One region of the Paenibacillus sp. BGI2013 genome, then DNA from elsewhere that is predicted to be linked to it. Evidence: predicted binding sites of a transcription regulator. Region 1 holds the regulator's gene; each other region holds the start of a gene.
What was found. The regulator Rex, encoded in region 1, represses fermentation and respiration genes when NADH is low (regulators of the CRP and FNR family bind a similar motif). The targets are predictions, from matches to a motif close to TTGTGAAATATTTCACAA.

Region 1 (4,023 bases):
TGTATGCCGTACCTGTAGATGTCAGTGCCCAACTTAAGGATTTATTTTTTGACAAAAAGAAAAGTGTTGTGCTTACATCGGCTACGCTCTCGGTAGATAAGTCATTCCAGTTCATGATTGAGCAGCTTGGCTTACAGGAAGCCTCTGAGAATAATCGGCTGTTAACGTCGATGCTGCCATCACCTTTCAACTATCGCGATCAGGCACTTCTGGTGATTCCGCGTGATTTCCCGAGTGTGAAGGGAAGTGTGGGTGATGCGCACTTTGTTAATATGCTGGTGCAATCACTTGCAGAGACGGCAATTGCTACGCGTGGACGCATGATGGTTCTGTTTACTTCATACAAGATGTTGCGACAGGTCTATGATCCGCTGAAGGAGGCACTGTCTGGCAACGACATCTCGTTGCTTGGGCAAGGCGTTGACAGTGGAAGTCGTTCCAAATTGACTCGCAGGTTCCAAGATGCCAAAGCAACGGTACTTCTGGGCACAAGCAGCTTCTGGGAGGGTGTAGATATCCCGGGAGAGGCGTTAACTTGTCTCGCTATTGTGCGACTGCCGTTCCAGCCACCGAATCATCCGTTGGTGGAAGCCAAGAGTGAGTTGCTTCAGGAGCAGAAGAAAAATCCGTTCATGAAACTGTCCGTGCCACAAGCGGTCATTCGTTTCAAACAGGGATTTGGCCGATTGGTACGTACAGCAAAGGACAGAGGAATTGTCATTGTTTATGATACACGGGTGATTGAAGCGTATTATGGTAAATTCTTTTTATATTCATTACCTGGACCCAAAATGGAGCATATGCTCACGGAGCAGATGGTTCCACGAATTACCGAGTGGTTGGAAAAACCTGCTAATGAACAAAAATAATGGTTGTTTTGTTCGTTATATCATTGCATGACACTATCGTTTGGCGTTAAACTTTATTAGATATTTCCGTATCCGATTAAAGTAGTTGCACGTAAGAACTTATAACCTAAATTACAAGGAGCATTCTGTATAAAATGTCACGTTTATCTTTGAGTTTTATACAGAATGCTCATCTTTTCATCTATTATTTTATCGTGGCCTTGGTAAGGGGGAGCAAGAATGAAATCGGATAAAATTTCGGAAGCGGTGGTACGACGTCTGCCTGTTTACTTGCGTTATTTGAACGAGTTGCATCAGCGTGAGGTGGCTACTGTTTCTTCTCAAGAGCTTGGACAGAGGCTGGATCTGAATCCGGCCCAAATTCGTAAAGACCTGGCTTACTTCGGTGATTTTGGTCGTAAAGGGATCGGGTATGATGTATCCTATTTGATCGAGAAAATTCGTCACATTCTCAAAATCGATCAGCAAATTAATGTAGCTCTGGTAGGAGCGGGTAACCTCGGTCAAGCCTTGTCCAACTACAACGCATATCTGAAAGACAACATGAAGATTGTTGCTGTATTTGATGCATATGGACCGAAGATAGGTAGTCAAATCAACAGTTTGACGGTAAAACCAATGGATGAATTGACGGAAGCGGTTAAAATGGAAAACATTCGCATCGGAATTATCACGGTTCCGGATACGGAAGCCCAAAATGTAGCCGATCAGCTTATTGAATCAGGAATTGAAGCGATCCTTAATTTTGCACCAACCATTCTAAAAACACCGCCGCATATCCGCATTCACCATGCTGACTTTACAACAGATCTGCTTAGTTTGGCCTATTACTTGGATACTGGAAAGGACGACGAGGAAGATGACAACAAATAGATGGGTAATTCACAATGGCAAATTTGCTGTTAATGAAGGCGGCACAACATGGAACGTGGTCCAAGGATACATGGTTGTTGAGAATGACAAGATTGTGCATATTGGTGAGACATTGCCGGATGAAGACAAAAATTGTACCAAAGTGGATGGAAAAGGACTGTTCTTCCTGCCGGGTCTGATCAATACGCATGGTCATGCAGCGATGTCGTTGCTCAGAGGGCACGGAGACGATCTTGCATTGCAAGTATGGTTGCAGGAAAAAATGTGGCCGATGGAAGCGAAAATGACTTCAGAAGATGTATATTGGGGAACTTCGCTATCAGTGCTTGAAATGTTGAAAGGCGGAACTACAGCTTTCCTGGACATGTACGATCACATGGATCAAGTTGCCAAAGTTGTGGAGCAATCCGGCGTTAGAGCGGCACTGGCACGTGGTGTAATCGGGCTGTGCTCGGAAGAAGAACAATTGCGGAAGCTGGAGGAGTCGGCAGCGTTTGCACGTGAGTGGAATGGACAGGCAGATGGTCGCATTACAACCGTAATCTCGCCACACGCCCCATATACATGCCCTCCTGACTACATAGAGAAGCTTGTGCAGGTCGCGAACGACCTAAACCTTCCCCTTCATACACATATGTCGGAAACGCTTCGTGAAGTCGAGCAGAACGTGGCTGATTATGGACTGCGTCCTGTGGCACATCTGGAGAAACTGGGCTTTTTCTCTCGTCCATCCCTGGTTGCACATGCGGTGCATCTGAATGACGAAGAGATTGAGATTCTGGCCCGCCATGATGTGGCTGTATCCCATAACCCGGGAAGTAATCTGAAACTCGCTTCCGGTGTTGCGCGGGTACCTGCGTTGCTGAAAGCAGGAGTTACCGTGTCACTCGGAACAGACGGTCCAGCAAGTAACAACAACCTGGATATGTTCGAGGAAATGAGACTGGCTGCATTGATTCACAAAGGTGTATCTGGTGACCCGACGGCAGTGCCAGCAGGCGAAGCGTTATTACTCGGAACGTCATACGGTGCCAAATCCATCTTCTTGAATAATACCGGAGCACTTCAGGTTGGCATGAAGGCTGATTTTATCGCCCTTAACATTGAACAGGCACATTTCTATCCACATACAGACCTGATCTCACATACGATTTACTCGGCTTCTGCCAAAGATGTTGAACACGTATGGGTGGATGGAAAACAAGTAGTGAAACATGGCGAATGTCTGACGCTGGATGAAGAACGCATTTTGCGTGAGTCTCAATTGGCATTTGATGGTCTGCTTGCTCGTTAATTGCAGGACAGCATCATAGGGAAAGGAAGTTCGGCTTTTGAAGAAAAAAAAGAAGTGGATATGGATTTCGCTGCTTGCACTGGTTCTGATTCTGTTTGGACTTCAGCGTTATTACGTTCATGTCACGCAGGACCAACGCAAGGAAGAAGCGCTCGCCATACAAGCAGCACAGGAGCAACTGGGCATTACATCCTATGATGAATTGCGTAAGTACATCTGGGGAGACAAAGAAGGCTCTGACAACATCTACTGGACCCTGATCGGCAAAAACAAGGATAACCAGGATGTTATGGTCTGGGTTAAGTTCGACGCAAACAATCAACCGGTTAAGGGTGCAAACGCTGTACACAGTGAGCTGCTGCAGAATGGCATGTCCGAAGCGCAGATACGCAATCGCTTCAGTTCTGAAGTTCCTGCCGGTGAGATTAAACGAATCATGCCCGGAGTTGTGAATGGAATATATGTGTGGCAAGTGTATTATAAAGACGGTACGCATAACCACTATCGCTTTTATCGTTTTAGCAACGGAGAACAGGTGGACCTGGTCTACACACTCCCGAACAGCTAGAACAAATAGAGTGACATAACTAGAGAATGTAAAGAAATGAAAGAACCGGCAGACGGATATCCGACTGAACCGGTTCTTTGTGTTGCCTGTAAATATATTTGATTTAAATAGTTAAAATTAATAATTTATTCATATTTTCGCCTTCGAAATTGTATATACGATGTGATATACTCAGATATGTACTCAAAGTTACATTCAAAAACAAATAATCCTGTCGAAATTCTCGCAGGAGTCAATGTGCACATATTCGTATATACCAATAAGCCAGTAGGTTGGGCCAAATTCTGGGAGGGGTAATTCACTTGAAGCTAAAAGTATTGCCTATTGCTTTAACTGCCGTCATTTCAGCCGTTGTGTTGTTTGGAGGTTGGTTTGTATATCGTCAGGTGGCTGTGCAGAATCCGATTGAAAAAATGGTA
Region 2 (4,023 bases), on a different contig from region 1:
TTGTCTTTGGCGTGTATAATGGCCTTGGATTGGTTGCCTGCTGGAATCGTCACACTTGTTGTAACGTCACCTGCACCAACATCTTCACGAAGCCAGTTTTTGATTGATTCGATAAGCCCTTCATTATATCCATTCAGTATCATGACATCAATTCCTCCACAATCGCTTGTTCTCGCTGCTGCAGACTATGCTTCTGCCACACGATATCATCACGTGCCGGGAAATCCTCACGATAGTGAGCCCCCCGACTCTCCTCGCGATGTAATGCACCGCTAGTAACTAACCAGGCACAGGTCAGAAGGTTGGCATACTCCAGCTCTTCCTTGTGCGTGAGTGTCTGATCAAAAAATTGCAATTCCTGTTGCAGCTTGTCCATGGCCTTCTGCAGGTCCTCACCATTCCGGCGTAAACCTACCTGACGAACCATCATTTTCTGTAGTCGTAAACGTCTTTCAGATATAGGTTTTTGCTCTTTCATGATCTTGCTATTCATGTTATTCATGTCCACAGATGAAGGCGTAGCCCCTCTTGCTTGTAATAAACCAAGCGGAGGGAGAGATTGAATACGATCAACAATTCTCCGGCCAAATACAATCGCTTCTGACAAGGAGTTGCTTGCCAGACGGTTGGCTCCATGCACTCCTGTAGAAGACACCTCGCCACAAGCAAATAATCGGGAGATGCTGCTCTCTCCACTTAAATCCGTTTTCACTCCACCCATCATGTAATGGGCAGCAGGTGCAACGGGAATCCAGTCCGTTGTCATGTCTAATCCATAACGCATACAAGTCTCATATATGGTAGGGAACCGATGCTTGATCATCTCTGGCTGTTCATGTGTAATGTCCAAGTACACAAAGGTACTGTTGGTGGACTCCATCTCACTAACAATCGCTCGTGCCACGATATCTCGTGGGGCCAGTTCAAGCTGGGCATGATAACGATCCATGAAGCGCTCACCCTTCACATTGCGCAAATATGCTCCTTCGCCGCGTACGGCTTCTGACACTAGGAAACGCGGGGCCCCAGGGTAACATAGAGAGGTGGGGTGGAATTGGATAAATTCCATGTCACGAACAATAGCCCCAGCCCGATAAGCCATGGCTACACCATCGGCAGTAGCTACATCCGGATTCGTCGTGTATCGGTACAGTTGTCCTGCCCCACCAGAACAAAGAACGGTTGCCTGTGCCTTCACAAACACTTGCGATCCGTCATCCTTCTGAACCAGAGCGCCAATGCATTCCCCTCGATCTCGATCTGTAATCAGGTCAACAACAAAATGCTCATCCCAAACTTCAATCCCGGGATGCTCATTCACTTCAACAGCAAGCGCACGTACAATCTCATATCCTGTTGCATCTCCGTTGGCATGCAAAATACGGCGGTGGCTATGCGCACCTTCCTGCGTCAACGCCAACTCGCCGTTCTCCAGATCAAATAAAGTACCCAAACGAATCAGTTCCTTCACTCCGTCCGGCCCCTCATTCACCAATACCTCTACCGCTTCGGAGCGGCATAAGCCCGCTCCTGCTACAAGTGTGTCCTGCAAGTGGTAAGCAGGTGAATCATCCTCAGCAATAACCGCAGCGATGCCTCCCTGCGCATATCTGGTGTTACTTTCAAGTAATGACTTCTTCGTGATCATTAATACACGTTGTTGTTCACTTGCCTTAATGGCAGTAAACAAACCAGCAATCCCTGAGCCTATAACCAGTACATCCGTCTCTACCATGGGTAGCGCAGACAGATCAAAATCAACTAAATATTGCGGTATCATGTTATTCACCTGTCTTGGAGCAAGAGTAGCGCATCCTACTTTACCAACAACATGCGCTCTAGCGATTCTCTGGCTTTGTCGGCAACGGCCGGTGGCACGTAGATTTGCGGCTTCATCGTTTCCAGGCATTTCACCAGTTTCTTCAAGTTGTTCACCTTCATGTTGGGACATACGAGGAACTTGGTAGCAAAGTGGAACTGTTTATCCGGACTATCCAGACGAAGCTGATATCCTGTACCATCTTCGGTACCTACGATAAATTCCTTCGCTGATGAATTTTTGCAATACTCCAGAATAGCTGTTGTGCTGCCTACAAAATCACCCATTTCTACAACCTCAGGGCGACACTCTGGATGGACAACAAACTCTGCATTTGGATGCTTGGCTCTCATCTCCACCACATCTTTGACTGTAAGCATATCGTGAGTGTTGCAGTAACCTTCCCAGATAATCATTTTCTTGTCTGTATGCTGCTGCACATAATGTCCCAGGTTTTTATCCGGTACCCAGATAATTTCGTCGGAATCCACCGATTGAATAACCCGGACTGCGTTCGCCGATGTACAACAGATGTCAGTTTCTGCTTTGATCTCAGCCGAGGAATTGATATACGTAACCACCTTGGCATTAGGATGTTGTGCTTTCAATTTGCGTAGTCCATCCACATTCACCATATCTGCCATTGGGCAGCCCGCACGTTCGTCCGGGATAATAACTGTTTTATTTGGCGCAAGAATTTTAGCGCTTTCACCCATAAAATGAACACCACAGAAAACGATCACATCCGCATCTGTCTGTGCTGCCTTCTGGGCTAACAGAAACGAATCTCCACGGAAGTCGGCAACCTCCTGTACTTCGTCACGTTGATAATAATGGGCAAGAATAATGGCATTACGTTCCTTCTTCAACACCATAAGCCGCTCACGCAGCTCGCGGTTCATCTCAGCCTTGCGCTCTAAAGCCAGAGCTTCCACCTGTGATCCTCTCCTTTATCGGGACAGCGTCATGCGCTGTTTCGTGGGCTAACCTAAGTCGTTATCTTCGCTTGAGAAACGAATCACAAGCGGTTTAACAACTAATTTACACAACGTTCACGACTCTGTCAATAAATGAAAAAGGCCCGGGACAGCGCTGTAACCACCTGTTTGCTAACTGGTTCGCCATCTAACTCCCGTTTATCTTTATCTACCCTCTTTTAAAATAATGGATAAAAAAAGAGAGCCTCGAGGGCTCTCTTGATTTCACCTGCTATCATAGCCAGATGTATTGTGTATTAAGACGTTGGCTTAGTTCCGCCATCATCCGGGTTATTGTTAATACCCTTTTCCAGATTCGGAGCTTCGTTTGGAATATCTCCGGCTGGTGGCTCAGGCGTTTCATCTTTACCTTGAATACGAACACGCACATCACCGATGGTGTCGATGATTGGCTCTCCGCCTTCAGTTGGTGTGCCTTCACCATCATTGTCATTCTCTGCTTTTGGAGTCAAAGAACCTGTTTCGATCAATTGCTTGATCTGATCCATTTCCAAAGTCTCAACCTCAAGCAAAGTTTGAGCGATCAGGTGCATCTCTTTTGAATGTTTAACAAGCAAGTCTTTACACTTCTCATAACAGTCATTGATAAAGCGTTGCATTTCCTGATCAATCTCGTAAGCAATGGAATCCGAGTAATTCTGTTCATGACCGATATCCCGACCAAGGAATACCTGTCCTTGTGAACTTCCGAATTGCATAGGTCCCAATTTCTCACTCATACCGTATTCCATAACCATGCTGCGAACAATACCTGTCGCTTGCTGGAAGTCACTGTATGCACCAGTACCAATTTCTCCGATGAACAATTCTTCAGCTACACGACCCCCGAGAAGTCCGGTTACTTTATCCAGCAATTCCTGCTTGGTAACCAGCATACGGTCTTCTTTTGGCAACATGATTACATATCCACCCGCACGTCCGCGCGGAATAATGGTCACTTTATGTACCATATCAGCATGTTCGAGGAAGTATCCAACAATGGTATGACCTGCTTCGTGATAAGCAACGATTCGTTTCTCGCGATCACTGATGACACGGCTTTTCTTCTCCGTACCAACGATGACACGGTCAATCGCTTCGTCAACTTCCTTCATGGAAATATCTTTACGGTTACGACGCGCTGCAAGCAATGCCGCTTCGTTCAAGAGATTTTCCAGATCTGCACCAGAGAAACCTGTTGTACGCTTCGCGATAATATCCATCTTC
Region 3 (4,023 bases), 230 kb from region 1:
TGGCTACCGAGCCAAGGGATGCCAGTGCACCTTTTTTGTCACGACCATGCATTGGGTTTGCACCTGGAGCAAATGGTTCACCTGCTTTACGACCATCCGGTGTAGTCCCTGTTTTCTTACCATATACCACGTTGGAAGTGATCGTCAGAACGGATTGTGTTGGAACTGCGTTACGGTAAGCTTTGTGCTTGCGAATCATGCCCATGAAGTTCTCGACCAGTTCAACAGCAATGCTGTCTACGCTGTCTTCATTGTTACCGTAACAAGGGAAGTCTCCTTCGATTTCGAAATCAACAGCGATGCCTTGTTCGTTACGAATTGGTTTTACTTTGGCATATTTGATCGCACTCAGTGAATCTGCTGTAACCGACAGACCAGCGATACCGCAAGCCATCGTACGTACAATGTCACGGTCATGCAATGCCATTTCGATACGCTCATAGCTGTATTTATCGTGCATGTAGTGAATGACGTTGAGGGTGTTCATATACAGCTTAGCCAGCCACTCCATCATTGGTTTGAAGCGTTTCATAACCTCATTGTAATCCAGCACTTCGCTAGTAATGGCAGGATACTCAGGTCCAACTTGTGCTCCGGATTTCTCGTCACGACCACCGTTGATCGCATACAGGAGAGCTTTTGCCAGGTTGGCACGAGCGCCGAAGAATTGCATTTGTTTCCCGATCTTCATCGCCGACACACAGCAAGCAATACCGTAATCGTCACCGTAGATCGGACGCATCAGATCATCATTTTCATACTGGATTGAGCTGGTTTCGATGGATACTTTACTGCAATAATCTTTGAAAGCTTCTGGAAGTTTCGTTGACCAGAGAACAGTCAAGTTTGGTTCTGGTGCAGGACCCAGGTTGTGCAGTGTATGCAGGAAACGGAAGCTGTTTTTGGTTACACGTGTTTCACCATTCACGGACATACCACCGATGGACTCCGTCACCCATGTTGGATCTCCACTGAACAGTTCGTTGTAATCCGGTGTACGCAGGAATTTGACAATCCGCAGTTTCATTACAAAATGGTCAACCAATTCCTGAGCCTGTTCTTCGGACAGAATCCCTTCTTGCAGGTCACGTTCAATGTAGATATCCAGGAAAGAAGATACACGTCCCAGTGACATCGCAGCACCGTTCTGTTCTTTGATCGCAGCGAGATAACCGAAGTACAACCATTGGAACGCTTCTTTTGCTGTTGTCGCTGGCAAGGAAATATCGAACCCGTGCATATCGCCCAATTGTTTCAATTCTTGCAATGCACGAATCTGTTCAGACAATTCTTCCCGCAGACGAATGACATCTTCATCAATAACATCAACTTCGAGTGCATTCAGTTCGCCTTTTTTGTTACGAATCAGGAAGTCTACCCCGTACAAAGCTACACGACGATAGTCACCGATGATCCGGCCACGGCCGTAAGCATCTGGCAGACCTGTAATAATTCCTGCTTTACGCGCTGCACGCATGTCGGAAGTATAAGCATCGAATACACCCTGGTTGTGTGTTTTGCGAATGTTTGTAAATATATCAATGACGCCCTGTGGCATTTCAAAGCCATATGCCTCACATGCGTCAATCATCATGCGAATTCCGCCTGTTGGTTGAATGGAACGTTTGAACGGAGCATCGGTCTGAACGCCGACAATCTGCTCTTTGGATTGATCCAGATAACCGGGTTGGTGAGAAATAATAGTACCTGGTGTGTTCACGTCAACGTCAAGGACACCGCCGTTATCCCGTTCTTTTTTGGTCAGATCAGATACGATCTCCCACAATTCTTTGGTATTCTGGGTTGCACCTGCGAGAAATGCTTCGTCGCCGTAATACGGAGACAAGTTGTGTGCCAGAAAATCATTCACATCTACGGATTTGGTCCATGTTCCTTTGGTAAAGTTTCTCCAGCCTGTTTGTTGTTTGACATCTTTTTCAATCACCGACATCGTAATCCCTCCACTAATTTGGATTTCTGGACACATAACATCTTGCTTCATTCGTAGCATTGTGTGCCCAGAGCCGCGATTAATGTGAATTGTTTCACATAAACCGGAACATGTTCTCTCTACTTGGGAACCGGAACCGCGGGATGAATGTTTTTCTTACATTTTCAGTATACGACTTGGGGCTTTCATCATCTGTGATTTTTGTCACAAAGCCAGTGAACTAACTCACTCCACCTGCGCTGTGTCCCATTGACCCCTGTAAATTCACACTTAGCCACTGCGCGGGCAGAACAACTTCCGATCGCTGTTATCCCCGGATTTTTTCAATTTTATATTTCAAAGGGTAAAATCCGGGGATAAAGGCGAACGCTCCGCTTCTTCAGTTTTTTCTGCCCTCTCCGTTATTGTGTGAACATCTGGCTCAAACAGCCACGTCACGGATTCCGTGTAACCTCTATAGAACCCGTTGCTCCTCTATGCTCGGAGCAGCAAATCAAATCTTAGAAAAAATCCTGAAAAACAGATGCTCGCTCTTCTGTTTTTCTGCCCTCTCGTTATTGTGTGAAAGACGGCAATCGGGGCTCCCCTCTCGGGGAACCCTGATCTTCTTGCCGTAAAGCACGCTTTGTTCTAAATTTATTATTCAAACTTTCCGTAGAAAGCGTTGCGGTATACATCAGCCAGTTCAGTTACCAGCGGCAACTTCGGATTGGCGGTTGTACATTGGTCTTCGAAGGCACGGTCTGCCAGATAATCGACATGTGCTTCAAAGTCTTTGGCATCGAATCCGATCTCTTGGAACGATTCTTCAATACCCAAGATTTTGTTCAGGTTACGGATGGCATTGATAAGACTGGTTACCCCTTCTTCTGTCGTGCGAGCAGGCAATCCCAAGATACGGGCAATTTCGGCATACCGCTCATCCGCTACAAAGTGCGAATATTTCGGGAACGATGCAAATTTGGTCGGTTTTTTTGCGTTGTAACGAATGACGTGTGGCATCAGGATTGCATTAGTGCGTCCATGTGCGGTGTGATACTGACCGCCCCATTTGTGCGCCAAGCTGTGGTTAATGCCCAGGAATGCGTTGGCAAACGCCATACCAGCAATCGTTGAAGCATTATGCATTTTCTCACGTGCCAGTTTATCGCCTTGCAGTGCCGATTGCTCCAGGTATTGGAATACCAGTTGGATTGCTTTGATCGCAAGTCCATCCGTGTAATCATTTGCCATTACAGACACATAAGCTTCAATCGCATGCGTCAGTACGTCCATCCCTGTATCCGCTACAGCCGTTTTAGGCAGGGAGTATACGAACTCCGGATCGACAATCGCTACGTCTGGTGTCAGCTCATAGTCGGCCAATGGATATTTGGTGTTACCTTGATTTTTATCTGTGATAACCGCGAACGATGTCACTTCAGAACCTGTACCCGATGTGGTTGGGATCGCTACAAATTTGGCTTTTACGCCGAGACGTGGATATTTGTAGATCCGTTTGCGGATATCCATGAATTTTTGTTTCAGATCGTTGAAGTCCGTGTCCGGATATTCATAGAACAACCACATGGCTTTGGCAGCATCCATCGGTGATCCACCGCCGAGTGCGATAATGCAGTCTGGTTGGAAGCGGCGCATCATTTCGGTTCCGCGATCTACCGTTGTTGTGGATGGATCTGGCTCAACATCGGAGAACACTTCGATCGCTACTGGCATTTGGCGTTGACGCAGATAGTGTTCTACCTTTTCAACATATCCAAGCTTCACCATCATGGCATCCGTAATAATGGCCACACGTGTGATGTCAGGCATTTTGGCAAGATACTGTGTTGCTCCTTTTTCGAAGTAGACTTTGTTCGGTACTTTGAACCATTGCATATTCACGGTACGGCGAGCCACCCTTTTCACATTGATTAAGTTCACAGCGGTTACGTTGGAAGAAGTCGAGTTACGTCCGTATGATCCGCATCCCAGTGTCAATGACGGCATGTTTGTGTTGTAGATATCCCCGATTGCACCGTGTGTGGATGGTGAGTTCACAATAATCCGTCCAGTTTGCAGACGATCTGCGA
Region 4 (4,023 bases), on a different contig from region 1:
GGTACGATTGCGATGAACGTCGATGACGACAATCTTGGCGCCTTTCTTACGGGCTTTCTCCGCCAAAACGACCTGGTGCATATTTGTACTGACGATATTGCCGCCCCACACCAGGATGAGATCCGCATGCTCCGTATCTTCCGGCACCGTTCCCCGGTTGGCACCCATCGTATATTTCCAGCCCGTATTTCCAGCAGAGTTACAGATCGTCTGCTCCAGTACACTCGCACCAAGCGCATTGAAGAAACGCCGATCCATACCGTCTACGCCGAGAATGCCCATGTTACCGTAAAAGCTGTAGGGCAGGATGCTCTCCGGGCCGTAGGTTTCGGACAATGCGGTGAATTTGGTCGTAATCTCGCGAATCGCTTCATCCCAACTAATTCGTTCGAACTTGCCTTCACCTTTGGCTCCTACACGTTTCATCGGATATTGTAGACGCTCGGGGTGATACACCCGCTCAGTCATATTTCTAACTTTATTACAGATGGCACCCTTGGTTATGGGATGATCCGGATTGCCTGCCACCTTCACAATTTTGCCGTTCTCTTTATGTAATAACAGACCACAAGTGTCCGGACAGTCGAGCGGGCACACCGCCGCAAATACACCATTCTCCTGATCGATCATCGTAAGGCTCCCTTCTTTAAAAGCTATCCCTATATCATATCTTCTTCGAGGTTATCGCGTAAAGAGAACAGTATGTTTTTGCTTCATATTCGCCGCTATAGCGGCTTTAAATTATTTTCAAAAAAATGTTTTTGAGTTTGATTCAACTTCAGAATTCAGGGGTAAATTAAAAATAAGGCATTAGGCTAGTGTTTCCCCACTTCCTCCTCATGCCATATCATGGACCACTCCCGAAATTCGCCATGAACAGGTTTCGTTCCCCCGAACCTTGTCATGGCGAATTTATTTTGCGTTAGACTCCAACAAGAACCCCATACAAAAAAACGATCCCGCCCTGCTCCCTCACAGCATATTCGCCATGAACCGAGCAAGATCAGAATCGTCTTCTCTTCTATAACCCGTGCACACATGCTACGCTGTGCCCGCTATGCTTGTTTGCTCAACATCACTCTAGCCTCCGTCTCCACAGCTTCGATCGACGTTGCTATCTCCGGCTTCACTTTCGGCTCAGCTTGGCGCAGGTACACCACCCAATAGGCTGCAGCTACAAACAGAGCACCACCAGTCAGATTCCCGAGCCATACCGGAATGAAATTCATCACATATTGACCCCACGAATAATGTCCTTCAAAGATTGCCGCCGGGATGAGGAACATATTGGCCACAACGTGCTGGAATCCAATCGCCACAAATGCCATCGTTGGAAACCAAATGCCCAGTACCTTGCCACTCATCGTATCCGAAGCATAAGATAACCACACGGCCAGCGCGACCAGCCAGTTACAGCCGATGCCAGAGATGAAAGCTTGCAGGAAACCCTCATGCAGCTTATGCCCAGCCATATCCACCACTTTTGCCAGATATACACCCTCTCCGGTCAGACCCAGCACATGTCCAAACGCGTACGCGACAAACAAAGCTCCAACAAAATTACCAATCGTCACTAAGGTTAGATTTTTCAACATGCTACCCACGGATAATTTTCTTGCAATCGTTGCAAGTGGAACTGCCATCATGTTACCTGTCAACAGCTCTCCACCACCGATGAGTACCAAGATTAATCCAACCGGGAACACTGCCGCTCCAATCAGATTGACCAGACTTCCCCACTCTGCTGGCGCAGAAGCAATCACTCGAATATCCAGTAGAAACCCCAGCGCAATAAAAGCACCTGCCAGAAAACTAAGCACCAGTACAGAAGACGCCGGATATTGAGCCTTCTTCATGCCTGTCTGCGCCGTATATTGTGCAACCTCAAGAGGTGTTTTTGCTGCCATATCATTCATCCTCTCCTTCATTGTTCATCGTTGGATAAAACCATCTGAATTCCTTTGTTTATGCGTTGAATACCATATCTCAATTGTATCTCGGTCCTAAACATAACTTTGTGCAAATTATCACAATGTTGTTTAAAAAGATACTTTAAGAGTGTCTTGGAATAGTTATGACAGCAAGAGTGTAGTAAGGCCTTTTGTAGCTAAAAAAATCACAAAAAAGACTGACGATATACTCGCCAGTCTTCTTTTCCTTTATAATCATCCGCCTTGTTTCGTAATCTTGGCAGTTATTGTACTCCTCTTATTTACGGACAAGCATGACTTATCTTTGTATGGCGTTTATCATGCCCTCTGTTCAACCATCTATTCTGCTTCCTTACACCATTGCTGGTGCTTTTACTTCTATTGGAGGCAGTGCTTGCAGACCCGCCGTGTTCAGGAAGTTCCACGGTTTGTTGTAATGTGGCTGGAAGAAGAAGTCGATGAAGGCCAGCTCATCTACGGTCATGTTATTTTGGATGCAAACCGAGATTGTATTAATCGATTGAGTCAGATCAACCTGAGACATCACCTGTGCTCCAACGATCCGACGAGTAGCCTGCTCATATACTACTTTGAGCAACAGTTTCTCAGCCGTTGGCATGAACTCCGGACGGTAGCTGTCTTCCAGTACGACAGATTCAACAATCAGGCCTTCGTCAGCAGCAGACATTTCCGTCATCCCTGTACCCGCGATATTTTGCTCATAAATTTTGATACCCGATGTTCCTTGTGTACCCATATACGGTGTCGTAGGACGAACCAGGTTACGGGCTACGAGTGTACCCATCCGCACGGCGTTGGTTGCCAGTGGAATGTAAGATGCTTTGCCTGTTGGGTTGTAATGAATAGCACAGCTGTCACCCGCAGCGAAGACGTCTTTTTGACTCGTTTGCATATATTTATCCACGATGATTGCGCCGTTTGGCAGCATATCCACTTGGCCTTTGAGCAGCTCTGTATTTGGACGGAAACCAATGCACAGAATAACCAGATCGGTTTCGAACTCTCCTTTGGACGTGATCACTTTAGTCACTTTGCCATTTTCACCAGTAAACTTCTGTACCGTTTGACCAAGTGCCAACTTGATGCCGCGTCCAGTCAACGTATCTTCAATCGCATCCGTGAACTCAGGGTCCAAGTATTTATTCAAAATCCGGTCCACACTGTCGATCAGGGTAACTTCCTTGCCGTTCATTTGGAAAGCTTCCACCAGCTCTACGCCGATATATCCTGCACCTACAACGGTGACACGTTTGGCATCTTTGGCTTTTTCAATAATCGTGTTGGAATGATTGTAGTTTTTGCAAAGTAAAATGTTATCCATCTCGATGCCTTCAAGCTTTGGAACGACAGGCCATGACCCCGTTGTCACGATCAGTTTGTCAAACGTATCTTCAAATTCTTCCCCGGTTTGCAGGTTTTTAGCCTGAAGGGTATGGCCCTTGGCATCTACTGCTGTTACTTCATGAAGCATCTTGGTCTCAACACCAAGCTCTGCCAGTTGATTAGGCGAAGAATAGAACAAACCGTCAGGGTCTTTCACAACCCCACCTACGTAGAGTGCAATGCCACAAGATAGGAAGGAAATATTGTCATTGCGCTCATACACGGTGATGGTAGCATCCGGGTACAATTTAGCGGTATTTACGATGGCTGCGGTTCCTGCGTGTGTACATCCGATAACTGCGATTTTCATTAAAAGTTCCTCCTCGAAATATATAAATGAGTTTGAATATAAGGTTGTTATGGTTGTGAAACATTTCACTTCTTGTTCGAAACTGTGTATGTGATTTATTTCACTTTATACACTCATTATAATGTGATATTTTTCACATTGCAATAGGTTGAGCAAAAAAAGTTTGTCGAAGGAGGTCATTTCCCTGTATTTAAGCCTTTCTTCCCTTCATTGTATTGATTTCATTGTCCCCGGATTTGGGCGGGTTTATGCTATGTAATGGCTTCCGTGATCCCTGTATGAATGCAGTGTGGACGTATAAAGTTAGAGGCGTCTTCTGCATTCATGTTTGACTTATACAAAAAATAAATGGCTTCAATTTTCATTACAGAGTTGATC

Region 2: a site for Rex is predicted at 2,826-2,843, ahead of nadA (quinolinate synthase NadA). Genes of this name have one in related genera too.
Region 3: a site for Rex is predicted at 2,034-2,051, ahead of pflB (formate C-acetyltransferase). Genes of this name have one in related genera too.
Region 4: a site for Rex is predicted at 2,016-2,033, ahead of CXK86_RS06350 (formate/nitrite transporter family protein). Genes of this name have one in related genera too.

The regions. Positions count from the first base shown of each region.
Region 1 covers NZ_PJFA01000003.1:428,079-432,101, forward strand. Annotated here, with positions in the region: gene dinG (ATP-dependent DNA helicase DinG) at 1-869, shown strand, start outside; gene CXK86_RS09360 (redox-sensing transcriptional repressor Rex) at 1,089-1,742, shown strand; gene CXK86_RS09365 (amidohydrolase) at 1,729-3,036, shown strand; gene CXK86_RS09370 (DUF5590 domain-containing protein) at 3,074-3,604, shown strand; gene CXK86_RS09375 (hypothetical protein) at 3,907-4,023, shown strand, end outside.
Region 2 covers NZ_PJFA01000020.1:48,098-52,120, reverse strand. Annotated here, with positions in the region: gene nadC (carboxylating nicotinate-nucleotide diphosphorylase) at 1-143, opposite strand, end outside; gene nadB (L-aspartate oxidase) at 140-1,780, opposite strand; gene nadA (quinolinate synthase NadA) at 1,816-2,754, opposite strand; gene ftsH (ATP-dependent zinc metalloprotease FtsH) at 3,054-4,023, opposite strand, start outside.
Region 3 covers NZ_PJFA01000003.1:199,252-203,274, reverse strand. Annotated here, with positions in the region: gene pflB (formate C-acetyltransferase) at 1-1,951, opposite strand, end outside; gene adhE (bifunctional acetaldehyde-CoA/alcohol dehydrogenase) at 2,591-4,023, opposite strand, start outside.
Region 4 covers NZ_PJFA01000002.1:568,940-572,962, reverse strand. Annotated here, with positions in the region: gene CXK86_RS06355 (molybdopterin-containing oxidoreductase family protein) at 1-630, opposite strand, end outside; gene CXK86_RS06350 (formate/nitrite transporter family protein) at 1,056-1,907, opposite strand; gene CXK86_RS06345 (FAD-dependent oxidoreductase) at 2,284-3,645, opposite strand.